Regions from separate parts of the Kumtagia sp. genome, predicted to be linked through region 3. Evidence: riboswitches for the same ligand, from Rfam matches in the RefSeq annotation. Region 3 holds a riboswitch; each other region holds the start of a gene.
What was found. Region 3 has a riboswitch for cobalamin ahead of AC5JDC_RS13575 (DUF1636 family protein). Riboswitches for the same ligand answer to the same signal wherever they lie in the genome.
Positions count from the first base shown of each region.

Region 1: another riboswitch for cobalamin. It lies ahead of AC5JDC_RS03890 (aromatic ring-hydroxylating oxygenase subunit alpha); the one in region 3 lies ahead of AC5JDC_RS13575 (DUF1636 family protein).
Region 2: another riboswitch for cobalamin. It lies ahead of AC5JDC_RS04170 (ABC transporter substrate-binding protein); the one in region 3 lies ahead of AC5JDC_RS13575 (DUF1636 family protein).
Region 4: another riboswitch for cobalamin. It lies ahead of AC5JDC_RS20940 (CbtB domain-containing protein); the one in region 3 lies ahead of AC5JDC_RS13575 (DUF1636 family protein).

Region 1 covers NZ_JCACER010000009.1:52,628-56,831, reverse strand. The annotation lists gene AC5JDC_RS03895 (FAD-binding oxidoreductase) at 1-922, opposite strand, end outside; gene AC5JDC_RS03890 (aromatic ring-hydroxylating oxygenase subunit alpha) at 944-2,191, opposite strand; cobalamin riboswitch at 2,308-2,513, opposite strand; gene zigA (zinc metallochaperone GTPase ZigA) at 2,744-3,964, shown strand.
Region 2 covers NZ_JCACER010000009.1:110,161-114,364, reverse strand. The annotation lists gene AC5JDC_RS04180 (ABC transporter ATP-binding protein) at 1-338, opposite strand, end outside; gene AC5JDC_RS04175 (FecCD family ABC transporter permease) at 335-1,360, opposite strand; partial or broken gene AC5JDC_RS04170 (ABC transporter substrate-binding protein) at 1,357-2,298, opposite strand; cobalamin riboswitch at 2,575-2,785, opposite strand; gene AC5JDC_RS04165 (YiaD family glycine zipper/OmpA-like lipoprotein) at 2,981-3,640, opposite strand; gene AC5JDC_RS04160 (GFA family protein) at 3,739-4,107, opposite strand.
Region 3 covers NZ_JCACER010000036.1:24,700-28,903, reverse strand. The annotation lists gene AC5JDC_RS13585 (cobaltochelatase subunit CobN) at 1-602, opposite strand, end outside; gene cobW (cobalamin biosynthesis protein CobW) at 757-1,794, opposite strand; gene AC5JDC_RS13575 (DUF1636 family protein) at 1,791-2,204, opposite strand; cobalamin riboswitch at 2,243-2,443, opposite strand; gene AC5JDC_RS13570 (VWA domain-containing protein) at 2,566-3,285, shown strand; gene AC5JDC_RS13565 (DnaJ domain-containing protein) at 3,282-3,980, shown strand; gene AC5JDC_RS13560 (serine hydrolase) at 4,020-4,204, opposite strand, start outside.
Region 4 covers NZ_JCACER010000076.1:232,929-237,132, forward strand. The annotation lists gene AC5JDC_RS20920 (RgsD C-terminal domain-containing protein) at 1-34, shown strand, start outside; gene cobO (cob(I)yrinic acid a,c-diamide adenosyltransferase) at 54-668, opposite strand; gene cobU (bifunctional adenosylcobinamide kinase/adenosylcobinamide-phosphate guanylyltransferase) at 670-1,185, opposite strand; gene AC5JDC_RS20935 (CbtA family protein) at 1,178-1,942, opposite strand; gene AC5JDC_RS20940 (CbtB domain-containing protein) at 1,955-2,134, opposite strand; cobalamin riboswitch at 2,171-2,364, opposite strand; gene AC5JDC_RS20945 (gamma-glutamylcyclotransferase) at 2,431-3,117, opposite strand; gene AC5JDC_RS20950 (aromatic ring-hydroxylating oxygenase subunit alpha) at 3,254-4,204, shown strand, end outside.

The sequences.
Region 1 (4,204 bases), on a different contig from region 3:
CGGCGCGGGCTGCCTGCAGCACCGTCTGGCCGGACAGGCACCGGCCCTCCACCCCGGAGACGCTGAAGCGGACGGGTATCGAGGCCCCCGCCTCGCCTTCCGAAGCGCCTTCGGCCGTGTCGGCGAAGGGCGCCGGCAGGGCTTCGACCGGTGGCGCGCCAAAACTCTCCTGATGATAGCGGGCCATGTCGAAGCCGGCGGCTTCCAGCATGTCGCGCACCGCGCGCATGAACGGCTCGGGGCCGCAGCAGAACACCTCGCGCTCGCGGAAGTCGGGCGAAAGCAGCGGCAGCCGCACCGCGTCGATGCGGCCCATATGGCCGAACCAGCTCTCGCGGCTGGAGCGCTCCTCGATGAGGAAGCCGAGCGACAGGCCCGGCATGCGGCCGCCGAGCAGCTCCAGCTCCTTCCGAAAAATGATCTCCTCCGGCCGCCTGGCGCAGTTGACGAAGGCGACGTCGGTCCATGGGGCGCAGTCGTTCAGCCAGCGCAGCATCGACATCATCGGGGTGACGCCAGAGCCGGCTGAGATGAACAGATATTTCGCCGCCGGATGGTTGTGGTGCGAAAAATCCCCGACGGGACCGAAGGCCCTGACGCGCATGCCGGGGAGGAAATGGTCGAACATCCAGCGCGTGCCGACGCTGCCCGCCTGCGCCTTGACCGTGACGGCGATCGAGAACGGCCGCGACGGCGACGACGACAGCGTATAGGTGCGCATCAGCGGGCCGTCCGGCGCCGGCAGCTCCAGCGTCACGAACTGGCCGGGCTTGTAGCGGAACCAGGTCTGCGCGTCGGAGCGGAAGGTGAAGGTCTTGACGTCCGGCGCCTCGTCGGTGACGGCGACCACCTCCAGCACCTGCAGCCGGTCGTTCCACGGCGCCATCTCGTCGAGGTGGCGGTAGAGGCCGAGATCGGTCATGGCGTTCATCTCCCCCTCCCGTCAGGCGACGCTGCGCAGCGCCGGCTTGCCGCCCTCGGCCAGCCGCGGCTCGATGAAGCGCGCGTACCAGTCGACGAACTGGATGACGCCGCCCTCGTGCAGCTCGGAATACGGCCCCGGCTCGTAGGCCGGCGATTTGATGCCGAAGGCGTTCTCCTCGACGATGCGGCGGTCCTGGTCGTTGGTCTCGGTCCACACATGGATGAGTTCGGCCAGGTCGTAGTCGACGCCCTCGACCGCGTCCTTGTGCACCAGCCATTTGGTGGTGACCGCCGTTTCCGTGGCGTTGATCGGCAGCACCCGGAAGGTGACGGCGTGGTCGCCGAGAATGTGGTTCCAGGTCGTCGGGTAGTGATAGAGCATCAGCGTGCCGATGCGCTCGACCGCCACCTGCGCGGACAGGCTCTTCCTCACCGCCCGCTTGCCGGTCATGGTGTAGCTGACGGCGTCGCGCAGCAGCGGCGCGCGGGTGGCCCGGTACTGACCGGCGGCGTCGATGCGGAAGCGCGCCGGCAGGCCGGCCGCCTCGCATTTCGCCCAATGATCCAGCATCTCCGGGTCGCTCTCGGCGCCGTTGACGCCGGTGACCGTCGGGGCTTCCGGAAAGGTCTTGCACAGCTCCGGATGGTTGCCGGCGCAGTGATAGCACTCGCGGTTGTTCTCCCAGACGAGCTTCCAATTGCCTTTTTCGACGATGGTCGATTCGTGGGCGATCTTCGCCTCGGTCAGCCGGTGCGGCGCGAAATAGGGCTGCATCAGCGCCCGGAACGGCGCAAAATCGGCAGGCTCGTCGGCGAGGCAGATGAAGACGTAGCCGCCGACGCTTTCGCAGGCGACCGGCTTGAGGCCGAAAGCGCCCTTGTCGAAACCCTCGGCCATCTGGCGCGCGAACAGCAGTTTTCCGTCGAGGTCGTAGGTCCACTGGTGGTAGGGGCAGACGAGCCGCGCCGACATGCCGCGCTCGGCGTTGCAGACGCGGCTGCCGCGATGGCGGCAGGAATTGTGGAAGGCGCGGATGCGCCCCTCGCGGTCACGCACGATCACCACCGGATAGTCGCCGACCTGCACGGTGAAGAAGCTGCCCGGCTTGGCGATCTCGCAGTCGTGGCCGACGAACAGCCAGTCGCGATACCAGACCAGCTCCATGTCCAGCCTGAAGAAGTCCGGGTCGATGTAGAAGGGCTGCTCCAGGCTGAAGCCGTCGCGACGGCGTCGGATCATCCTCAGCATTTCGGTGCGTGCGTCCATGTCCTGTCCTCACGGTGCAAGGACTGAACTGGTGGTGATGAAGGAGGATCGGCGACGGCAGTCGGGTTGCGACCGGCCGAGCGCTTCCGCCTCTTGACCGCCCACCGCGATCAGTCGGGTTCCGATGCTTCAAGGCTGGTTTCCGGGCTCCGAAGCTGGCCTTGGCAGGCCCGTCCCGACACCTTCCCGGGCCTTTGCCCAGTGGTCTCCCGTCGAGACGAAAAACTTCGATACCGTTGCGGGGGCAGCGCCGGCATCAAACCGGCTTCCCAATTCTCCCTGCGGCCTGTCGCCGAAGGGCACCTTGAACGGGGATCATCAGACCAGAGGGCGCGGCCGGCGTCCCGCGAGAATGCGACTTCGGCTGCGTCTCCAGCGACGCCGGCGAAATGGCGGGCTTGCTCTCCCGATTTGTTATGTTATTACGTTACTATTCCGGCGAATGCGAATACCTCGCCGGGACGAATGGTCGTTCCTCCCAAGCGATCGTCCGCATCCGGCCCGGGCACTCGGGCCGGATGCATCCCCCAGCTCCGAACGGATCCCAAAAACATGCCCGACGCAGCCAAGCCGACGAAACGCCTTCCCGTCACCGTCCTCTCCGGCTTCCTCGGCGCCGGCAAGACGACGCTGCTCAACCACGTGCTCAACAACCGCGAAGGCCGGCGCGTCGCCGTCATCGTCAACGACATGAGCGAGGTGAACATCGACGCCGCGCTGGTGCGCGACGGCGGCGCGAATCTTTCGCGCACGGAAGAGCAGCTGGTGGAGATGACCAATGGCTGCATCTGCTGCACGCTGCGCGACGACCTTTTGAAGGAGGTGCGCCGGCTGTGCGAGCAAGACCGCTTCGACTATCTGCTGATCGAGGGCACAGGAATCGCCGAGCCTCTGCCGGTCGCCACCACCTTCGATTTCCGCGACGACAACGGCGACAGCCTGTCGGACGTCGCCCGGCTCGACACGATGGTCACGGTCGTCGACGCGGCGAGCCTGCTCAAGGACTACTCCTCGCAGGATTTTCTGCGCGATCGCGGCGAGACGGCCGGCGCCGGGGACGACCGCGCGCTGGTCGATCTTCTGGTGGAGCAGATCGAATTCGCCGACGTGATCGTGCTCAACAAGGTCTCGGAAGCCGCCCCGCACGATCTCGACCTTGCGCGCAAGATCGTCCGCGCGCTCAACCCGGACGCCGCGCTGGTCGAAACCGATTTCGGCAGAGTCGGGCTCGATCAGGTGCTCGACACTGGCCGCTTCGACCTCGAAAAGGCGCAGCAGCATCCGCTGTGGTTCAAGGAGCTGAACGGTTTCGGCGACCACGTCCCGGAGACGGAGGAATACGGCATCCGCTCCTTCGTCTACCGCGCACGCCGGCCTTTCGACCCAGTGAGGCTGAAGGCTTTCGTCAACCGGCCCTGGCCGGGGGTGGTGCGCGCCAAGGGTTTTTTCTGGCTGGCGACCCGTCCGCACCATGTCGGCGAGCTCAGCCAGGCCGGCGCGCTGGTGCGGACGGGCAAGCGCGGACTGTGGTGGGCCGCCGTGCCGAAGGACCAATGGCCCGACCATCCCGAATGGCGCGCCGCGATGCGGCCCTATCTCGATCCGGTATGGGGCGACCGGCGCCAGGAGATCGTCTTCATTGGCTGCGACCCGATGGACGAGAAGGCGATCAGGGCGGAGCTGGACGCCTGCCTCGTCGCCGAAACCGGCTTCATGCCGGCCCGCTGGCGCGACCTGCCCGATCCGTTCCCCTCATGGGAGCGGGCGGCATGATGCTGCGTTTTTTGCGCAAGGTGGCCGGCAGCGCGGCGGCTCGTCCGCCCTGCGCCTGCCATCCAGCCGGCGAGCCGGACGGCGTCCGAGACGACCCGACACAGGAAAGAGAGGGGGACAGGGCGTCGCGCTTCACCTGCGACGAGACTGATGCTTGCCTGCAACCGGATCACCGCAAGCAGGCCGGCGGCTGAGCTGCGTCGCGGTCGGCTCGCGCCGGAATCCGTATCCGTGGCAAAA
Region 2 (4,204 bases), on a different contig from region 3:
GCCTGCCACGGCGACAGGGCGCTGAGATGGGGCGTGCGCCCGAGCTCGACGGCCTGCCGCGCGGTGATGCGCTCGGCCGTCTCCGCCTGCTGCTCGACGAATGCGATGCGGCGCGCGATCTCGCGGCGGGTGAAATGGCGCAGGCTGCGTCCGGCCAGCGCCACGGTGCCGGCATGCGGCGCCCGCAGGCCCGACATCAGCGCCATCAGGCTGGTCTTGCCCGACCCGTTCGGTCCGACGATGCCGAGGAACTCGTGCTCGACGACGTCGAGCGCGATCTCGTCGATGATCGGCCGCCCGCCTGCCCGCCACACGACACCGCGCGCCTGGATGGTCATTGCGCATGCCTCCCGCGAATGAGGATGAGGGCGAAGGCCGGCGCCCCGACCAGCGCGGTGATCACCCCTATCGGCACGACCTGGCCGGGAATGATGGTGCGCGAGACGACATCCGCGACGACCATGAAGACGGCGCCGGTCAGCGCCGACACCGGCAGCAGCACGCCGTGGCGGACGCCTACCAGAAGCCGCGCCGCATGCGGGATCACCAGCCCGACGAAACCGATCGAGCCGACGATGCTGACCATCACCGCCGTCATCAGCGCCGCGACCGAGATCAGCACCGCCTGCACGCGCCGCACCGAAATGCCCAGCGACGCGGCCGATTCCGCTCCGAAAGTGAAGGCGTCGAGGGCGCGGGCGTGAAACAGGCAGACCAGCAGCCCCAGCAGGGCGGCGGGCACTGCCAGCCAGGCATCGTCCCAGCGCACGCCCGACAGGTTTCCGAGCAGCCAGTACATGATGCCGCGCGCCTGTTCGGCATTGGCCGAGCGCGTCACGATCAGCGAGGTGATCGCGTTGAACAGTTGCGAGCCGGCGACGCCGGCCAGAATGATCGCGCCGGGACCGCTTCCGGCACGCAGCGCCAGAAGCGTGATCAGCCCGAATGCCACCAGCGCGCCGACGAAAGCGCCGAGCGACAGGGACAGCATGCCGGCGCCGAAGCCGAGGATTGCGACCGCCACGGCCCCGGTCGACGCGCCGGCCGAGATGCCGAGGATGTAGGGATCGGCCAGCGCATTGCGCAGCAGCGCCTGCAGCACGACCCCGCTGAGGGCGAGCGCCACGCCGCAGCAGCAGGCGACGATCGCCCGGCTGAGGCGATAGTTCCAGACGATGCCCTCATCGATCGGGTCGACGGCATAACCGGCGTCCCAGAGGCGGTTGGCGACCGATTTGGCGACGACGTCCAGGTCGATGGACGTCTCGCCGATCGCCGCCCCCAGGGCAAGCGCCGTCACCAGGATCAGGGGCGCGGCGAGAACGAAGCCCAGCCGCGCCGTCGCTGCAGGACGCCTCACTGGGCGATCCCGGCCTTCTCCAGGGCCTCGGCCAGTGTCTCGATCCCCTCGATGGTGCGGATCGTCGGGTTCATGGCCTGCGCGTCCATGACGACGACGTGGCCGCCGGTGACCGCCGGCATCAGGCTGGTGACCGGGTCGGACTTCAGGAAATTGAGCTTGACCTCGTGGTCGTCGGCGGGAAAGCGGCGGCGTTCCATCTTGCCGGCGACGATCACCGATGGATTGGCCTTCGCGATCGTCTCCCAGCCGACCGTCGGCCACTCTTCGTCGCTCTCGATCACGTTTCTGATGCCGAGCGTCGACATGATGTAGCCCGGCGCGCCGTTCCTGCCGGCGACATAGGGGTCGATGTCGAGCTCGGCGCTGGAGAACCAGAAGACGGCCGACAGCTTTCCCTCAAGCGAGGCGATCTTCCGCCTGGCGGCTTCCTCGCGCGCCTTGAGTTCGGCGACCAGTTTCTCGCCCTTGTCCTGCACGTCGAATATCTGCGCGAGTTCGGTGATCTCGCGGTAGATGAGATCCATCGTGAATTTTTCCGTGCGCACGCCGTCGCCGCCGCCGGAATTGTCCTTGCCGGCGCAGTCGGCCGGCGACGTGTAGACCGGGATCTTCAGCTCCTCGAACTGCTCCGGCTTGGCGACGATGCCTTCCGGCCCGACATGCCACTGGAACTGCGCCGTCACCAGATCCGGCTTCCTGCCGACGACGCTCTCGAAGCTCGGATCGTTGTCGGCCAGCCGCTCGACCTTGGCGTTGACCTCCTCGTAGCCGGCGATGACCGGGCCGATCCACACAGCAGTGCCGGCGACCTTGTCGACCAGCCCGAGCAGGTAGAGGATTTCCGTGGTGCTCTGCCCGATCGAGACCACGCGCTCCGGCGCATGCTCGATGGTGATCTCGCGGCCGCAATTCTGCAGCGTCAGCGGATAGGCGGTGCCTTCGGCGGAGGCCGGCAGCGTCCAGACGATGGACGCGGCGGCGAGCAGCGACAGATGGAGGGTCTTTTTCAGCATGACATGACCTTTCTGGAAATCGGGAGGGAGCGCCGGCAGCCGGCGCGCAATGGACGGCGCCTCGCGATGCGGCAAAAACGCGACGAGACTGGCTCGAAGAATCAGGGTGTGAAGAAATGGACGCGGCCGGTCGAACCGCCGCACGGCAAAAAGATGCACGCCATCAATTATCCTTTCTCGGGCATCCCCGCCCGGACATTGGACCAAATTGCGACGGCAGGTCTCCTGGCTCGCGGATTGTCTCCGACCATCGGCCTTCCCGCGGTAGTCGCAGTGGCCCGGTGCCTTCCGGCACCGCAAGGACGATCGGCATCCGCTTACAGTTGCGGGGGCAGCGCCGGTTTCACACCGGCTTCCCTTTTGATCCCCTGGGTCATGCCTTTGGGGAACCGTCGCGCGACACTTAGTGCCGGCGACACCGCCTCGTCAAGGCGATCTCCGGGAGGAGGCGTCCGCCTCCACAGCTTCCGGCTGCCGCGGGCGGAAAGCGCACCCTCCGGATGCGGCGGCGGACACGCCATGACGTGATCGGCAGACGCACGCCTGGTGCATCTGCCGAAACAGTCAGCTTTCTGGAACTTCTCCGGGTGGACGGGCTTGAACGCTATTCGGTGAGCGGCGAGATCTGGATCTCGACGCGCCGGTTCTGCGCCCTGCCCGAGTCGGTGGCATTGGAGGCGATCGGCCTGGTCTTGCCGAAGCCGGTGACGGCGAAGCGGCGTTCGTCGACGCCCTGGGCGCCGAGATAGTTGGCGACGGCCAGCGCGCGGCGCTGCGACAGGTCGAAATTGTGGCTGTCGCTGCCGGTCGAATCGGTATGGCCGTAGACGTCGACAATGGTCTGCCGGTAACGCTTGAGCACGATCGCGACGGAATTCAGCACCGGGTAGAAATTCGGTCTGATCGCATCCTGATCGATGCCGAATGTGATGTCGGAGGGCATGTTGAGGATGACCTGGTCGCCGACGCGGGTGACGCTGACGCCGGTGCCCTGGAGCTGCGCGCGCAGTTCCGACTCGTTCTTGTCCATGGTGGCGCCGATGGCGCCGCCGGCCAGCGCGCCGACGCCCGCGCCGATCAGCACCGCGTTGCGCTGCGCCACCCTGCTGCCGCCGACGGCCATGCCGGCCAGCGCGCCGAGGCCGGCGCCCAGCGCCGCGCCGCCCGCCGTATTCGAGATCTTCTGCTCGCCGGTATAAGGGTCGGTGGTGCAGGCCCCAAGCAACGCGGCGGCGGCCACGACGGCGACGATCTTGCTCTTCATGCTGATATAAATCCCTCACAAACCGGCCGGCGGCCGGCACGAATCCCTTCTCGTCCTTTTAGCATGAATTGCGGCGAAATCCGGAACCGGCCGGCCTGCTACCAGAGGTTCTTGCCGTCGATCACCACAACCTCGACGGCGTCGAGGTCGAAATCGTCGAGCAGGCGCGCATTGATGCTGACGCGCGGGTTGTCGAAGTCCGGCTCGCCGCTGGTGAAATCAGGCGTGTCGGTGAAGGTGCCGCAGCCGCAGACCGGACAGAAATGGTGTTTTATGGTCCTGGAGCCCCACTGATAGGTCGCGACATTTTCGCGCGGCGTCAGCAGCCGGAACTGCGGCGGCTGGTAATAGGCCCAGAGCGCGCCGCGTTTCGAGCACAGCGAACAGGTGCAGCGCGTGACCGTGGTCGGGGCCTCCGTCACTTCGAACACCGTCGCCTTGCAGTGACAGCTTCCGCGCAGGCTCATATGTCCGTCCTCCCTGAAGAAGACGATCTTACCCGAGCTCGTTCGTCTGAAAAATCCCGAGAATATCTGAATCCTAAGGCCCACGCCGGAGCGAAGT
Region 3 (4,204 bases):
TCGACCCCCTCTGGCCGCTGCGCGGCCATCTCCCCAGCAAGGGGGGAGAGGACGCCGCGCCCGTAAAATCCCGCCTTCGGCACCGCCACCGCCGCATCCGCCGCGCCATCGCCGCGCGCCAGCGCCGCGAGCCGCCGCACGAGCGCGTCCATATTGTCCGGTCCGCCTTCGCGGAAGAAGGCGAGCAGCGCGTCGAGTTCCCCGCGTGGCAGGGTGGAACACTCGACCAGCCGCTCGTCCTGTTCCCGGCATTCGCCGGGCAGCAGCGCGAGTCGGACATTTTTGGCCCGCGCCAGCGCGGCGACCTGGTCGCAGCCGTAGCGCCACCAGTCGTAGCCGCCGAGGATGCGTATCAGAATCACTTTGGCGTGCGCCGCGACCTTGTCCAGCCAGAGATCGACCGACATGGGGTGGCGAAGGTCGCGGAGTGCTGCGAGCCGCATCGAGGGCAGGGCGGCCTCGTCGCGCTTCCACGCCGCCGCGATGGCAGCCAGGTCGCTGTCGGTGAAGGACAGCGCCACGATGTCCGCCGGCTGTTGCGCCAGGTCGACCGGCTCGATCAGGTCGTCGAGCGATGCGGATGTCGTGGGCAGGATGTGCATGGCGCAGTCCTAGACCAAGCCGGCCGTTTGCCACAGCGGCGGTCCGTACTCCTCCACACCCCCCTCTGTCCTGAGCTTGTCGAATGGACCGGACATGTCCGGCCCATTCGACAAGCTCAGGACAGAGGGGGGTGCGAAGGAACGCGGCATTCCGTCAGCCCGCCAGAATCTTCTCAACCGCATTCCGGTCCAGCCCCTTCAACCCGATCACCACCAGGCGCGAGCGGCGGTCGTCGGCGGCGGTCCAGGCGCGATCGTAATAGTGGTTGACGCGCGGGCCGACCGCCTGGACGAGCAGCCTGAGCGGCTTGCCGTCGACGGCGACGAAACCCTTCAAGCGCAGCACGTTCTCGCTCTCGGCGGCGGCGGCGATGCGCCCGGCGAGATCGTCCGGGTCGGTCACCCCCGGCAGCTCGACGATGAAGGAATCGAAATCGTCGTGCTCGTGGTCGAGCTCGTCGTCGTGATGGGTTTTTCGATTCTCGATGTCGTCCTCGACGGCCAGGCCAAGGCCGAGCAGCACGGACGGATCGACACGGCCCTCGGCCGTCGGCACGACCTTCACGGCACGCGAAAGATGCGCGTCGATCAGGTTGCGGGCGGCGGCGGTCGCTTCGGCGTTCATGAGATCGCTCTTCGACAGGATGACGAGGTCGGCGCAGGCGACCTGGTCCTCGAACACCTCCTCGACCGGGTCGTCGTGGTCGAGCGTCCCGTCGGCGGCGCGCTGCGCGGCGAGCGCGTCCATGTCGGAGGCGACCTTGCCGGCGGCGAGCGCCGGGCCGTCGACCACGGCGACGACGCCGTCGACGGTCACGCGGCTCTTGACGCTTGGCCATTGGAAGGCCTGCACCAGCGGCTTCGGCAAGGCCAGGCCGGAGGTCTCGATGATGATGTGGTCGACCTTCGGTTCCATCGCCAGAATCCGGTCGAGCGCCGGCACGAAATCGTCGGCCACGGTGCAGCACAGGCAACCGTTCGCCAACTCGATGATGTTTTCCTCCGGGCAGGCCTCGACGCCGCAGCCCTTCAAAATCTCGCCGTCGATGCCGACGTCGCCGAACTCGTTGACGATCAGCGCCAGTCGCCGTCCGCCGGCGTTTTCCAGGATGTGGCGGATCATCGTCGTCTTGCCGGCGCCGAGGAAGCCGGTGACGACGGTGCAGGGGACGCGGTTGAGCGAAGCGGTCATGAAGGGTCCTCGAGGATGGCAAGGGGCGGGATGCGGGCGACCAGCCCGCGCTTGAGGCAATCGGGGCGGCCGCGCCAGGGCAGCAGGCCGTCGGTCGACGTCGCGAAGAGCAGGGCGCCGGCGACGAGGTCGGGCGCGTCGTCCTCCGTCAGGTCGCCGAACACGTAGCTCCAGCAGCCGTCGCGCAGCAGCGCGGCGCTGAGGCGGCGCTTGCAGTTGCCGAGGCATTCGGCCTGGCGCACGGCTACGCCGGTGCCTCGCGCCGTTTCGCGGACCTGGTTGCCGAGCAACTCGCCGGCGCGGGGCCGGGCGTCCGAGCCGGTGGCGTCGCGGCAGGACGAGCAGACGACGAGCGTCACGCCCTCGACCGGCGTGGCGGCGTCCTGCGACAGAAACGGTCCGATGGTCACGTCATACGGCTCCTCGTCCGGGTCACCCGCCGGACAGTGGGATTGCGATTCCGACGGCAGGTCTCCTGGCTCGCGGGTTGTCGCCCTCAGCCGCCTTCCCGGATCGCTCCAGTGGCTTTCGGCGCGGGCTTGCCGCCTACAGTTGCGGGGACAGCTGCGGATTCGGCCGGACGGCCTGACCGCATTCCCTCTTAGCCCTTCCCATTGCCGGGAAGGGAACCGTCGCCCGTGGTTTACGCTCCGGCGGCGGAGCCTGTCAACGCACCGCCGGGGCGCCGGCATCGCATTGCCGTTCCGCATGGTGCCGGCCGACGTTATCGGGCTTGCAAGCCACGCCGGCTCGACACATTTTTTAGGGGTGATGGGTAAAAACGGCACACCGGTCCGCTCGGACAGATCGCTCGACCGCTCCGGTTCGCGCGAGATCGACGATTTCGTGCGGCTGGCGCGGTCGATGGCGCAGGCCAAGACGGATGCCGGCGGGCGGCTGGTGCTGGCGCTCGACGCCACGATGAGCCGGCAGCCGACTTGGGACATGGCCTGCCGGCTGCAGGGCGAGATGTTCGACGCCGTCGGCAACAGCGGCGGGCTCGAGGTCCAGCTCGCCTATTTCCGCGGTTTCGGCGAATGCCGCGCCTCGCGCTTCGTGCGCGACACCGGATCGCTCAAGGATCTCATGACCAGGATCGACTGCCGCGCCGGCCACACCCAGATCGGCAAGATCCTCGCCCACGCCCTCAAGGAGACGGCGCGCCGCAAGGTGGATGCGCTGGTCTATATCGGCGACGCGATGGAGGAGGAGATCGACGGGCTCGCCGAGCAGGCCGGGCGGCTCGGCCTGCTCGGCGTGCCGGTCTTCGTGTTCCAGGAGGGGCGCGATCCCGCCGCCGAAAAGGCGTTCAAGGAAATGGCCCGGCTGTCGAAGGGCGCCTGGTTCCGCTTCGACCGGACCGCTGCCGCGACGCTTGCAAAGCTGCTGTCCTCGGTGGCTGTATTCGCGACCGGCGGGTTGAAGGCGCTGGAGGCGCGCAACCGGCCGGAGGACAGATTGCTGATCGAACACATGCGGGGTGAAGGATGAGCTATGTGATCGGCGGCCTGCTGGTCCTGCTGGTCGCCCTGGCCGCCGTGACCGGCTTCCTGAAATCGGACGCCGCCAAGCTGGCGCGCACGCTGCGCACCGCCGGTCCGATCGTGCTCGGGGTCTTCGGCCTGGTGCTGCTGCTGGTCGGGCGGTCGGGGATCGGCGGCTTTCTGATCTCGGCGGCTCTGGCATGGTACGGCGCGGCGCGGGTGCAGGCCGGGCGAAAGCCGAAAAGCCCCGGCAAACGCTCCAACGTCCGCACCGCCGCGCTCGAAATGGAACTGGACCACGACAGCGGGGCGCTCGACGGTCTGGTGCTTGCCGGCCGTCACGAGCAGCGCATGCTGAGCAGCATGACGCTGCGCGAGCTCCGGGATCTGCGGGACGACCTCGCCGACGATCCGGAGAGCCGCCAGCTACTGGAGACGTATCTTGACGGCCGCTTTCCCATCTGGCGCGAAAACGCGAAGGCGGACGACGGCGACGGGGAGCGAGCTGCGCCACGTGCGGGCGCCATGACTAAGCAGGAGGCCTACAAGATCCTTGGTCTTGAAGCGGGGGCCTCCCCGGCGGATATCCGCAAGGCGCATCGCCGCCTGATGCAGCGCCTGCACCCCGACCTCGGCGGGACGTCGTTCCTCGCGGCGCGGATCAACGAAGCCAAGGATGTCCTTCTCGCCAATCACCACTAACTCTCCCGATACGAACTACAACTTCGGAAATACGTGTTCTCAGTTCTGGACGGCGTAGCAGCCGATGTTCTGCTTCTTGAGCTGCCCGCAGGCCTTCCAGGCGGCCGCCTTGGTGTCGAAGCCGGCGAAGCGGACGCGGTGGTAGGTGACGCCGTCCTTGTAGAAGGGAACGGTGTAGCCGGACGTCGAGGCGAGCACGGACGGAGCCTTGCGCGCCGTCGTTT
Region 4 (4,204 bases), on a different contig from region 3:
GAATGTTCCGCCGGCCGTGGAGGGCGCGGACTGAGCGCGTTCCCGCCAGCCGTCTAAAACTCGATTCCCTGCTGCGCCTTCACGCCGGCCGCGAAGTGGTGCTTGGTCGCGCCCATCTCGGTGACCAGGTCCGCGGCCTCGACCAGCGCCGGCTTGGCGTTGCGGCCGGTCACCACCACATGCAGCCCGCCGCGCCGCGCCTTAAGCGCCGCGACGACCGAGTCGAGATCGAGATAATCGTAGCGCAGTGCGATGTTGAGTTCGTCGAGCACGACGAGGCCGATCGTCGGATCGGCCATGAGTTCCCGTGCCTTCGCCCAGGCGGCTTCGGCCGCTGTCACATCGCGCCGAAGATCCTGCGTTTCCCAGGTGAAGCCTTCGCCCATCGAATGCCACACCACCTTGTCGCCGAAGGCCGCGAAAGCGGCCCGCTCGCCGGTGTGCCAGGCGCCCTTGACGAATTGCACGATGCCGACGCGGCGGCCGTGGCCCAGCATGCGCAACGCCAGACCGAAGGCGGCCGTGGTCTTGCCCTTGCCCGGCCCGGTGTTGACGATGAGCAGCCCCTTCTCGACCGTCTTGGTCGCGACCTCCGCGTCCTGAACGGCCTTGCGCTTGGTCATCTTGGCCTTGTGGCGCTCGGCCTGCGCGTCGTCGATCGCCTTCATCTCACTTCACCCGCATCGGCAGCCCGGCCGCCATGAACAGCACCTCGTCGGCCACGGCTGCCACCTTCTGATTGAGCCGCCCGGCCGCATCGCGAAAGCGCCGGGCGAGCGCGTTGTCCGGCACGATGCCGAGGCCGACCTCGTTGGAGACGACGAACCAGGGGCCGCGGGGCCGCGCCAGCAGGTCCGCCAGGCGGCGGCTTTCGCCCTCGACGTCATGATCGGCGAGCATATGGTTCGACAGCCACAGCGTCAGGCAGTCGACCAGCACGGGCCGCCCATCCGTAACCGCCTCGAGGGCTCCGGCCAGATCGAGCGGCGCGTCGACCGTTTCCCATCCGGCCTCGCGGCGGGCGCGGTGCCGCGCGATGCGCTCCGCCATCTCGTCGTCGAAGGCCTGCGCCGTGGCGATATAGGTCCACGGCGCCGGAAGCGCCGTGACCCGCGCCTCGGCGTGGCTGCTCTTGCCGGAGCGCGCCCCGCCGAGGACGAAGGTCAGCCGGCCGCGTTCAGGCAAGCTGGCCGCGCGCCTCACTGGCCGAGCCGAAAAAGCGCGAGCGCACGGCGCCGACCAGGCCGCCGAGCAGCGCCCAGAAGATCAGGTTGGTCACCGTGGTGGCGACCACGAACTGGTGGTGCAGGTCGGCGGGAATGGGTGAATCGTGGCTTTCCGGCTGCGGCGCGCCGATGACATGCGGGGCGACGATCAGCGCCACGCCGAGGATCGACAGCGCGACCGTGCCGCGAAAGGCGATCAGGGCGAGGCCGGCCGCCGTCGCCAACACCGTGCCGATCCACCAGACCTGGCGCGCGGCGAGATCGGCCGCCGGCATGGCCGGCAGTTCCGGCGGCAGGCCAAGGCCGGGCGCCAATGTGAACACGGCGAAGCCGGCAAAGCCCCAGAGAATTCCCGAGCGCCAGCCCGAAATGCCGCCGGCGAACTCCGACGCGGCCACCAGGATCAGCGCGAAGCCGATGCCGCTCAGCACGTTTGCAAGGAAGTTGAAGAAGAAGCGCTCGAAACCGTCGGCCGGAGCCCACGCCTCCTCGCCATGGGAATGCGCCTCGGCGGCGGCCGGCACGGCTTCGGTGCCGGTAGCTTCCGCAGCAGCGGGCGCGCCGTGATCGTGGCCTGTGACCTCGCCGGCGCTCTCGAAGGTTTCCGCCTTCAGGATCAGCGGCACGGTGGAATAGGCCTGGAGCGCGGTCATGACGAGGCTTGCCAAAAGCCCTGCCGCCGCCGCGACCAGCACGACGTTGCGAAGAAAGGTCATGTCACGCTCCCGTCAGTGGCAGGGAAAGGCCATCGAGTGACGGTAGTCATGCGCCGCGTTGTGCGCCGCCTCCATATGCGAGAAGCCGACGAAGCCGACGATGAAGATGCCGAGAAACCCGGCAAGCGCGAGCTGAATGGCGCGCGAGGAAGCCGAGACCGGAACGCCCAGCGAAGTCGAAACCGTATTCATTTGCAAGTCCCTTCCGCCCTCCACCCGAGGGCCCTTGATGCACGAATGTCGCCGGCAGGTCTCCTGGCTCGCGGGTTCTCGCCTTGCCCCGCCTTCCCGAGACAAAAGCCTCAGTGGCATTCGGGGTAGGCTCGCCGCTTACAGTTGCGGGGGCAGCCGCGGCCTTGGGCGAGACGCCCGCACCGCATTCCCTTTTGGTTCCTCGCGGAACCGACGACGGCCGCGACAATAGGCGCAAACCAGCGCCGCTGCAAATCCGAATCCGACATCGCACAGCCGGCCCGGTCGCGGAATCGCTATCGGACGGCCGCGAGTTCGGCTGCCACCAACTCCTGCAGCCGCCACAGGCGGCGGTCATGGATGCCGCGCGTTTCGAGGTTGCGCACGGTGTGGAACAGATAGTCGGCGCCGGAGCCGAGATGGCCGCAGGCCCGGGCCAGGATGCGCGCCACTTCCGCGTCGCTTCGCTTGCCGGCAAACGTCCGGCCCTTCGGGTTGACGGCGAAGCCAAGCGCGGCAAGCGGCCCGCCGGCGGTATGGAGCTTCAGCCAGGTCGGCAGGTAGGTGGAAGGCTTTGCGGTCATCTCGCGGCGGATCAGCCTGGAGACCATCTCCGCCGGATCGCCATCCGGCAGCCTGAAGGCGACGCCTCCGCATTGGCCGCCGGGCATGAGACCCATCATCAATCCCGGCTGCTCCAGCGTGCCGCGCCAGCGGGTCTGGTGAATGCAGAAGGCGCGGTGATAACCGCGCGCGGTGGCGACGCACTCCTCCACATGCTCGATCTCCGGCTTCCAGATCAGCGAGCCATAGGCGAACAGCCACAGCGGTCCGGCCGGCCGCTCCGCCATCGTGGCACCGAGGAGTTGCGCATAGTCGTCCTCGTCGAGATAGCCGAGGCCCGGCTCCTGACCGGAATCGGCGATATCTCGGTGGCAGCGCGCCACCATTTCCTCGGTCAACGCCATCAAGCGGGGCTTCATGCGACCGTACTCCGCGATAGGACACCCTGGCGCCCTTCGCGGCACAATCGCCCGGCGCTGCCTGGAAAAGCAAGTCGCCCCGGCACGGTTGACAAAGCCCGATGCGAAGTGTCCGCTCATGCAAATGGAGTGCGCGATGACCCCTGAATCGGTGAAGAGCGATCCTTACAACGGCCTGCCGTCGGCCGAGCCGACCCTGCCGTCCTCCGCCTACTGGGACCCCGCGGAATACCAGCGCGACCTCGAAGCGATCTGGTACCGCGACTGGATAATGGTCTGCCGCGAAGCTGACCTGTCGCAGCCGCTTGCCTACCGGGTCTTCACCATCGGCTCGCAGCAGGTGCTGGTGCTGCGCGACGAGCACGGCGAGTTGCAGGCCTTCCACAACACCTGCCGCCACCGCGGCTCGCAGCTCTGCCGCGGAAGCGAAGGTCGGCTCAAGGCGCGGCTGCTCACCTGTCCCTACCACGCCTGGTCCTATTCGCTGCGCGGCGATCTGGTGCGCGTGCCGTCGAAGTCGCTGCCCGAAGGCTTCGACAAGGCCGACTATCCGCTCTACCCGGTGGCGCTGTCGCTGTGGCGCGGCTTCGTCTTCGTCAATCTCTCGCCCGAGCCCGCCGGCACGGCCGCTTCCGCATTCGACCGCGATTCGGGCGATTTGACCAACTGGCCGCTGGAAGGTCTGGTGACCGGCCATGTCTTCACCAAGGTGATGGCCTGCAACTGGAAGATATTCTGGGAGAACTTCAACGAATGCCTGCACTGCCCCGGCGTGCACAAGCACCTGTCGGCGCTGGTGCCGATCTACGGCCGCGGGCTGATGGCGCGCCATGACGATCCGCAATGGGCGCTGCATGCCGACAATGACGAGCCGCAATATGCCGGGGGCCTGCGCGCCGGCGCCGAGACCTGGTCGCATGACGGGCGGGCGCTGCGCCACACCTTCGCAGGGCTGTCGGAGCGCGAGCGCACCGCCGGCCAGAGCTATGCCATGAACCTGCCGTCCATGTTCGTCGTCGGCCATGTCGACTATGTGCGCACGGTGCGGCTGGTGCCGCTCGGCCCGGAACTGACCGAGCTCACCGCC